3 regions of the Paenibacillus sp. PAMC21692 genome follow, and region 1 is predicted to be linked to each of the others. Evidence: predicted binding sites of a transcription regulator. Region 1 holds the regulator's gene; each other region holds the start of a gene.
The links. The regulator LexA, encoded in region 1, represses DNA repair genes until DNA is damaged. The targets are predictions, from matches to a motif close to CGAACATATGTTCG.
Positions count from the first base shown of each region.

Region 2: a site for LexA is predicted at 1,462-1,475, ahead of H7F31_RS23570 (DNA polymerase IV). Genes of this name have one in related genera too.
Region 3: a site for LexA is predicted at 1,981-1,994, ahead of ruvC (crossover junction endodeoxyribonuclease RuvC). Genes of this name have one in related genera too.

Region 1 covers NZ_CP060293.1:5,393,239-5,396,520, reverse strand. The annotation lists gene H7F31_RS21785 (MerR family transcriptional regulator) at 1-113, shown strand, start outside; gene glnA (type I glutamate--ammonia ligase) at 144-1,472, shown strand; gene lexA (transcriptional repressor LexA) at 1,623-2,246, opposite strand; gene H7F31_RS21770 (LysM peptidoglycan-binding domain-containing protein) at 2,405-2,779, shown strand; gene H7F31_RS21765 (DUF896 domain-containing protein) at 2,960-3,166, shown strand; gene H7F31_RS21760 (hypothetical protein) at 3,178-3,282, shown strand, end outside.
Region 2 covers NZ_CP060293.1:5,748,956-5,752,237, reverse strand. The annotation lists gene cimA (citramalate synthase) at 1-1,330, opposite strand, end outside; gene H7F31_RS23570 (DNA polymerase IV) at 1,567-2,853, shown strand; gene H7F31_RS23565 (ferredoxin) at 2,934-3,176, shown strand.
Region 3 covers NZ_CP060293.1:3,787,607-3,790,888, forward strand. The annotation lists gene H7F31_RS14950 (LysM peptidoglycan-binding domain-containing protein) at 1-978, shown strand, start outside; gene H7F31_RS14955 (BofC C-terminal domain-containing protein) at 1,135-1,761, shown strand; gene ruvC (crossover junction endodeoxyribonuclease RuvC) at 2,113-2,616, shown strand; gene ruvA (Holliday junction branch migration protein RuvA) at 2,613-3,248, shown strand; gene ruvB (Holliday junction branch migration DNA helicase RuvB) at 3,270-3,282, shown strand, end outside.

The sequences.
Region 1 (3,282 bases):
AGCTGTCCGATCAGCAATTGCACCGCCTGCTCAAGCAGCAGCTGTTGGAGAAGAGACCGGGCAGAACGTCCATGATCGAAGGGCAATTATCCCGTTTCCTTAATAAACGGTAATTTGGAGAACGACACAAAGGAGATGATTCTGTGAGTTTTACAAAAGAGGACATCAAACGTATTGCCCAGGAGCAAAACGTTCGTTTTATTCGTTTGCAATTTACCGACCTGCTAGGCACGATTAAAAACGTCGAAATTCCGGTCAGTCAGCTGGACAAGGCGCTTGATAACAAAATGATGTTTGACGGTTCTTCCATTGAAGGTTACGTCCGGATAGAAGAATCCGACATGTACTTATATCCTGATCTCGATACATGGGTCGTATTCCCTTGGGTAACGCAGGATCGCGTAGCGCGTCTGATCTGCGATGTCTATATGCCGGACGGCACGCCGTTCGCAGGCGACCCGCGCGGCATCCTCAAACGCGCGCTCAAGGAAGCAGAAGTGCTTGGTTATACGGCTATGAATGTTGGTCCGGAGCCGGAGTTCTTCCTGTTCAAGACGGATGAGCGCGGCGAACCGACGACGGAGCTTAACGACCACGGCGGTTATTTCGACTTGGCCCCTATGGATCTCGGCGAGAACTGCCGCCGCGAGATCGTACTTACGTTGGAGGAGATGGGCTTCGAGATCGAGGCTTCCCATCACGAAGTCGCTCCGGGACAACATGAAATCGACTTCAAATACGCGGATGCCATCAAGGCAGCGGATCAGATTCAAACGTTCAAGCTTGTCGTCAAGACAATTGCAAGGGTACATGGATTGCATGCATCCTTTATGCCGAAGCCGTTGTTCGGCGTTAACGGCTCCGGCATGCACTGTCACATGTCCCTGTTCCAGGGCAATACGAACATGTTCTATAATGAGAAGGACAAACTTGGTCTCAGCGAAACGGCACGTTATTACATGGCGGGGATACTAAAGCACGCTCGCGCGATGGCTGCCATTACGAATCCAACTGTCAACTCGTACAAACGTCTGGTGCCTGGTTATGAAGCTCCTTGCTACGTTGCATGGTCGGCCAGCAACCGCTCGCCGATGATCCGAATTCCGGCTTCCCGCGGACTGTCTACTCGCGTAGAGGTTCGTAATCCGGATCCTGCCGCTAACCCGTATTTGGCACTTGCCGTTATGCTTAAGGCTGGTCTCGACGGTATTCAAAACCAATTGCCGTTGCCGGCTCCGACGGACCGCAATATCTATATCATGACAGAAGAAGAGCGCATTGATTCCGGAATTCCAAGCCTTCCATCGAATCTTAAGGAAGCGCTCGAAGAAATGCTTAGAAGCGGAGTCATCACCGAAGCGCTCGGCGATCACGCTCTCGCTCACTTCTACGAGTTAAAGGAAATCGAATGGGATATGTATCGCACCCAAGTGCATCAATGGGAACGCGATCAATATCTGACGTTGTACTAAGACAAGGAAACCCGCTGACCGTTATGGTTAGCGGGTTTGTTTTTGACCATTATCCAAACCTTTTGTTCAATAGTTTTAGAGTTGCATCATTTCCAATACAATAAAAAAGCCGATATGGAATTGTCCATACCGGCGTTGCCGCGTTGCTGCTTAATGGATATCTCTGAATAGTCCGATGACCTTGCCGAGAATAGTGACGTTCTGCAAAAGAATCGGTTCCATCGTCTCGTTTTCCGGCTGGAGACGGATATGATTTTTCTCTTTGTAGAACGTTTTGACGGTCGCTTCGTCGTCTTCTGTCATGGCGACGACGATCTCTCCGTTATTGGCCGTCTGCTGTTGGCGTACGATGACGTAGTCGCCATTATGTATGCCGGCTTCAATCATACTCTCGCCAATAACGTTAAGAATGAACACATTGTTATTGTCGCCAACATAGTGGGCAGGAAGAGGGAAGTAGTCTTCTATGTTCTCCGTAGCAGTGATCGGTACGCCGGCAGTAACCTTACCTACGATAGGAACTTGTGTGACAGGCATCTGGATGACGTTGTCATTATCGTCCTGGCTCAAAATCTCGATCGCCCGAGGTTTCGTAGGGTCGCGTCTGATAAATCCCTTTTTTTCCAAGCGGTCCAGATGTCCATGTACCGTCGAGCTGGACAGCAGGCCGACCGCCTCAGCAATTTCGCGTACGGAAGGGGGATAACCTTTTTCTTTAACTTCTTGCTTTATAAAGTCAAGGATCGAATTTTGCCGTTTGGAAATCTTCGACACGTTCATCATCTCCATTCATCTTATTGTGTCAAATTATAGCATAGAACCGCCGTTCGTACAAACATAAGTTCTTAAGCTCAAACGTTCGCATTTTTTCGTTGACGGAAACGTTTGTTCGTGTTAAATTAAAAACAGAACAAACGTTTGGGGTGCTGACAATGATGATGATGAATCCAAGTACAAGCTCATACCGTTCCATATACCGTGGTAATATCGGCGAAACCAAGGAGCTTGTTCAGCCTCATTGGCTGGTCAGGCATATGGCAAAGCTGATTATTAGTTTGATCGTGTTTACGCTTGTTTTCAGCAGCTTTCTTATAATCGGTACAAATGCTTCCAGCACGGTCGTTGAGGGGCCAGGCGAATCGGAGCAAGTCGTCACGGTAGGCAGCGGAGACACGTTGTGGTCCATTGCCAGTTCGTTTAAGAACGGCAGTGATATAGGTTATCTTGTTTTCTCGATCAAGAATCGCAATAATTTGGACAACGTGACGATACATCCAGGTCAGAAGTTAATTATTCCCGATATTTGATGGAGTTGTAATGGCGATATATCTTATAATGAGTGCTTAGAGATTTCCCATTCTTTAGGGAGATCTCTTTTTGTGTATTATAGAAACTAGTTGTGTTTGTGGGCTTCGCCTTGACAATGCCTTATTGAAAATGTCAAAGTAGGAGTAATGTGTTCGCAACATGAGAGAGGGGTAATGAAATTGGATTTTGATAGTCTGATTGCCAGAATCAACGAGCTTTCCCGCAAAAACAAAACCGTCGGCTTAACGGATGAAGAGCTGAAGGAACGAGATGTGCTTCGCCAGAAATATCTGAACAACTTCAAAGCTAACTTCAAGCAACAGCTTGATACAATCAAGTTTGTCGAAGATGAAGAAAACGAAGGCAACGGCGACATCAAACATTAAGAGCTCCTTTCATGAGCTTGCTATTATATGAAGGAGGAATCCATCTGTCACGGTCCTGGGAGCGCAAAGTGCGCAAAAACATGTCTACTATTAATAAGCAACGCAAGAAGCACGGT
Region 2 (3,282 bases), 360 kb from region 1:
GCATTGCGTTGTCGAGAGCGTTGACGGGGCCGTTGCCCTCCGCGGCCGTCAGCACGATCTGACCTCCCACGTTGATCTTGACGATGGCTTCGCAGATCATGCTGGCGTTCGACTTCTCCATATGGATCTTAAACGATTCTACCTTGAAGATTTGGACCGCGTCGGTAAAAGCGTCGCGCAAAAGAAGCTCAAGCGAGGCGTCGGCGCCTTCGAATTGATAGCCTTGATGCTCCAGATCCTTGATCTGCTCCATAATTTGTTTCGTCTTCTCGTTGTTCGAGGTGATGTCGAGTCCAAGCTCGGTCGCTTTGGAAATAATATTGCTTTGACCGGCAAGCTCCGACACGAGAATTCTCTGCTTGTTCCCCACAAGCTCGGGCTCGATATGCTCATAAGTCTTGGCATCCTTCATGATCGCGGAGACATGGATGCCGCCCTTATGGGCGAATGCCGCGTTGCCGACGAAAGCTTGACCGACCGGCATATGAACATTGGCGATCTCGCTAACGTAACGGGCCGTTCCTGTCAGCAGGCGAATACGGTCGTCTTCAAGGCAGGAGTAAGCCAGCTTGAGCTGCAGGTTCGGAATGATGGAACACAGATTTGCGTTGCCGCAACGCTCGCCGTAACCGTTCATCGTGCCTTGCACCTGGCGCGCGCCAGCCTGGACGGCAGCCAGCGAATTCGCGACGGCAAGCTCGCAGTCGTTATGAGTGTGAATGCCGATAGGCGTATTCAGTTCTTCCTTGACGCGGGAGACGATCTCATGGATTTCGTTGGGCATAGTGCCGCCGTTCGTATCGCAGAGCACGAGCCAGTCCGCTCCGCCTTCCTGTGCTTTGCGAAGCGCTGCAAGGGCATATTCCGGGTTGTTTTTGTAGCCGTCGAAAAAGTGCTCGGCGTCGTACATCGCTTCCATGCCGTGGTGTTTAAGTAGCGCGAAGGAGTCGAAGATCATCGCCAGATTTTCTTCCAGCGTCGTCTGGAGCGCCGTATGGACATGGAAATCCCAAGCCTTGCCGACCAGCGTTGCCGCCGGTACGCCGGATTCGATAATCCGGAGCAGGCTGGCGTCTTGCTCGGCGACGCTGTTCTTGCGGCGCGTGCTTCCGAACGCGGTAATCTTGGCATTGAGCTTCATCGTCTTTACGCGCTTGAAAAATTCGATATCCTTGTTGTTGCTTCCGGGATTGCCGCCTTCAATATAATGAACGCCCAAAGCGTCAAGCTTTTGTGCAATCTTCAGCTTGTCATCTGCCGATAAGCTGATCCCCTCGCCTTGCGTGCCATCGCGCAGCGTCGTGTCAAAGATGAATATTTGTGCGGACATTTCTAAATGTGCCTCCTTCACAGAGCCTCTGATGGAATCATAATACATGATTATACCACTTTATCTTCCTAAAGTAGAGAGGGAAGTTGCAATTCCGGCCTACTATCTATATAAGGAAAGCGGTATCTTGGCGAACAAATGTTTGTTGTTCGGCATTGACTTGAACCTTGCCTAATTATATGCTGAGGAAACAAGCGGTACAACCCAACATTCTGCAATTGGCGGTGAACTTGTCCATGAGCGGCGTAGAAGAGCATTATCCTGCCAAAGGCAGAGTAATCATCCATCTCGATATGAATGCGTTCTATTGCTCCGTGCACGAAGCAGAAGAGCCTGACGTATATAAGAATAAAGCAACGGCGGTCTCCGGCAGCATCGAGCAGCGCAAAGGCATCATTGTCACCTGCTCGTACGCAGCCCGTGCGAAGGGCGTCAAGACAGGGATGCCGGTGCGTCAAGCCGTCAAGATGTGTCCGGATATCATCTTGATCAAGCCGGACTTCCATCTGTACCGGAAGTACTCCAGAGGATTTTTGTCGATCGCTCGCGCTTATACGCCGATGGTGGAATCCGTCTCCATCGACGAATGTTATATGGATATTACGGGCTCCAAGCTGATGGGAACCCCGTTGCAGATCGCGGAATCGCTGCAGCGACGCATATTGACGGAGTTGGCGCTTCCATGCTCCATCGGCCTTGCCCCTAACAAGCTGCTCGCCAAAATGGCTTCGGATATGAAAAAGCCCAATGGCTTGACCGTCCTCCGCATTCGCGACGTGCCTCAAGTGCTGTGGGATAAGCCCTGCAATCTATTATTCGGCGTTGGAGGCAAGACGGCCTCCAAGCTTGCAAAGCTGAATATCCATACGATCGGAGAGCTGGCGGCGGCCGATGAGAGCATGCTGATCAAGCAATTCGGAACCGTTGGCGCCTGGATGAAGTCGGCCGCGCACGGCATCGATCATTCTCAGGTTAATCCGCACCGGGATCAGAATAAGTCTATCGGCCATACGACGACGCTGCCGCAGGACTTGACGAAGCGGGACGATATATTTCGTGTGCTGCTCAATCTGGCCGATCAGACGGGGCGCAGGCTACGCAGGCAGAAGCTTGTCGCTTCAACGGTTCAGATCACGATCCGAAGGCCTGACATGACGACCATTACGAGATCCCATACCGTTCCGGCGCCGATCCAGACGACGGAGGAAATCACGAAAGAAGCGCGGGCGCTCTATCTAAAGCATTGGAGCGAAGGGGAGCCGATTCGCCTTCTGGGAGTTACGCTGCAGAATTTAACCCCCATCTCCGAATCCGCTCTTCAGTTGGATCTATTCAGCTTTGAGGAGCAGCCGCGCAAGGAATCGCTAACGAAGGTGATGGACGCGCTTCGGGACAAATTCGGAGAGGACGCCGTTCTGACCGCTGGCATGCTTGGCGACGATCCATCTTCCTTAATCAGAAACAAACGAATTCGAGGTACATCCTTGCAAAAAGACGATACTTTGTTATATATTGATGAGTGAAGGAACGAGCCGTACCGGCATATTTGGATAATATATAATTGGAACGGATTTATCCGTAGATTATAAAGGAGGAGAAAACCATGGCTAAGTTTACATGGGTAGAGAAAGACACATGCATCGCTTGCGGTGCTTGCGGAGCGACGGCTCCCGACATTTATGATTACGACGACGAAGGTTTGGCCGAGGTTATTTTCCAAGGCGACTCTAATAGAGGCATAACCGAAATTCCGGATGACATGTACGACGATCTGCAGGACGCTTGCGACGGATGTCCGACGGATTCTATCAAAATCGCCGACGAGCCCTTCAACGCCGAGGGCTAATCAGATCCCATTTCAAAAGCTCTTCGACCATTATGGTGCGGTGGGCTTTTTTTTATGCGAGGTTATGCCGATATATTCCAAAAGAAGAGTGGAAATCGTCGTAATC
Region 3 (3,282 bases), 1.6 Mb from region 1:
ATGAACAACGTTGCACCGATGTCGACGAACGTATCGCCGCTAAACACGAACAACGTTGCGCCGCTGTCGACGAACGTATCGCCCATGAGCATGAACAACGTTGCGCCGCTGTCGACGAACGTATCGCCCATGAGCATGAACAATTATGCGCCATTGTCGACGAACGTATCGCCCATGAGCATGAACAATTATGCGCCAATGACGACGAACGTGGCTCAGAAGGCATTGCCGATTCAGAAGATGGCGGAGAAGAAGGTAACTCCGGCACAATCGGAATACATGCAGTATATGGACATGGACTTGTTCCAGCAATACAACATGCCTGCTACGGAAGCCATGTATATGGGGAACCAGCCGAATGTTGCTCCGGTGTTGCCGAATGCGGGTATGATGCCTTACGGTGAGATGCCTTACGGAGATATGCCTTACGGCGAGAAGCCTTCCATGTATCCTTACGATTGCCCGCCAGGCGCAGGCATGATGGGATATCCCGTACCTTCCATGATGCCATACGGCGGCGCGGGGGGCTGGGGATACCCAGGTGGCGGTTATGCGGGAGTCAGCGAGAATAACATGATGATGCCATTGTCCAATATGCCGAACCATGCTGGAATGGTATCGCCATTGTCAGGCATGCCTACCAAAGGTTTGCCGCAAACGATGTCCACCATGTCGGCGCCGGTTTACGGCGGAGCCGGTTATCCAATGACTTACCCGCCATATGCTCCATCGCCTTTATGGCAGCAAAATGCTAATGTCTCGTCTGGGCCGACTGTCCAATCGACGGCTAACGATGATTGCGGCTGCGGCGGCAAGCGGGAGGATGAGCTGGAGTTTCAGCAAGAAAAGAAGTCGCCGTTGTCCAAATCCGGCACTTCAAAACCGCGCAAAAAAGCCAAAAAAGCCGTTATCCGGACCGTGGCGCCGCGACCCAAAAAAAGAACGTCTAGCGGCAGCCGCCCTTGGCTGAACCGTTAAAACAAAGGCAAATGCGGTTCCCTCATAATGCTGAACGCAGGCAAGCTCCGATAAGGGGCTTGTTTTGTTGTTCATGTATTTCCGGAGTCTGAATAATTAACCATTTCTGGCGCACACTATGGGCAAATATCACAACCAGCCAAAGGGGGCTTCCTCATGATGACGTTCAGCCTGTGGAAGCAAGTCAAAAAGCGTATACGAAGAAATCGCCGTCCGATCTGGAAGTTAGGCGGAATAGCCTTGTTCGTCTCGCTGGCAGTCATGCCGCAGCATGCATCGGCGAGTTTCGCGAGCGAGGCAACCCTCGACGAACCTTCCGTTAACCGCATGCTGCAAGACAGAAATGCTCCGGTTCAAGTCATGCTCCATCGTTTGTACGTTTGCGGCGAGGAGACGGAGCCGCTCGGGTTGATGAAACCCGAGACGATCATCAAGCTGCTCAGCCAGCATCCGGAATGGCGCACCAGTCTCGAAGAGGATGGGCAGACGCTCCGCGTGATGCAGCAGATTGACGATTTGTCGGCCGAATGCAAGACCAATGCTTACTTCGGAGTAGACCGCAATGGGAATTTCTCGTTATTTGACGGAGAGCCAAGCAACGAAAAAGTGATGCGGACATTTTTCCAGCTTGATGTCCGGTTTATGGAGAGCAGCTTGCCGAAGGACCAGCTGGATCAGCTTTCGGAAGGCATTCGGGTTAGCGACATCGACGAATATAACAGCGTACTGTCGACCTACAGCGATTATGCGATGGAAACGAGCGGCGTCAAACAGGGCTATTAAACACTCGAATTTTATGCAGATACGTTATTGCCCGCTGCAACAATGGAACGGCAAAAAACACTCATCGATATTGAACCGGTGAGTGTTTTTTGTGCGCTTGCTCCAGCAAGAGCACCGGACTAACCGACAAGACTTGCTGCCGCAGTTCTACCAAGGCAGCGGTGGATCAGACGACAAAGCCGGCCCCCGCTCAATCATTGAGAAACGCTTGAGCGTTAATGAACAAACGTTCGTTCTCATTTCGGGTATCTTTTGTTATAATGAAGGGCGGGCAACATGGGAAGGCTGCGAGGGCAGCTTGCAACCGTAGCACTCATATTATCGTTATTACATAAGTTAGGGGTTGGCGGCTTGCGCGTATTAGGCATTGACCCCGGCATAGCCATTGCGGGATTCGGATTCGTGGACAAGAACGGGCATAAGCTGACGCCCGTGCAATATGGCGCAATTACAACGGAGGCTCATACGCCTCAGGAGACCAGGCTTGTGCAGATTTATGAATCGGCAGGCGCCCTGATGGATCGGTACAAGCCCGATTCCGTCGCGGTGGAGAAACTGTTCTTCAACCGCAACGTGACGACGGCATTCGCCGTTGGACAGGCTCGCGGCGTTATTATTCTTGCGGCGGCCCAGCGTGGACTTCCCGTTGCGGAATATACGCCGCTGCAAGTGAAGCAGGCTGTCGTCGGCTATGGCAAGGCGGAGAAGAGGCAGGTGCAGGAGATGGTTAAGATGTTCCTTAAGCTGTCTGCGGTTCCCAAGCCGGACGACGTAGCGGACGCTCTTGCCATAGCGATCTGCCATGCCCATTCGGCCGTACTGACGAACAAAATCAACGAGGTGAATCGTTCATGATCGATTATTTGAGAGGTCCGGTCGTACATATAGAAACGGAGTACATCGTTATGGACGTCAGAGATACGGGGTATCGAGTGTTTATGCCGAATCCGTATGCGTTCGCGGGCAAGAATGAGCCGGTAGTCGTCTATATCCACCATCATGTCCGGGAGGATGCGATTCATCTGTTCGGTTTCGAGTCGAGAGAGCAGCAGACGATGTTCCGGAAGCTGCTTGATGTATCCGGCATCGGCCCGAGAGTGGCGCTTGGCATTTTATCGGCCGGCCGGCCGGAAGCGATCGCGGGCGCGATTCAACAAGAAAATTTGTCGTTCCTGACGAAACTCCCCGGCATCGGAAAAAAGACGGCTCAGCGCATGGTGCTGGATCTGAAGGACAAGCTGACGGGTTACGGCGACGAAGGCCTGCTTAGCGCAGCGGGCTTCGGCGCAGAGCCAGGCTTGGCCGGTACGGGTAACGGGCAAGGAGCCGGAACGGCATGGGAAGAGGCGCGCGACGCGCTGGCAGCGCTTGGTTATACGACTGCCGAGCTGGATCGCGCCTGGAATGGTTTGCAGAGCAGCGTGACGCCGGAGGAATCGGTCGATTCGCTAATGAAGCGGGCGCTGCAGCAGCTGTTCAAGGGGTAACGGAAAGGAGCGAAGCCGGGCATGGACGATAGAA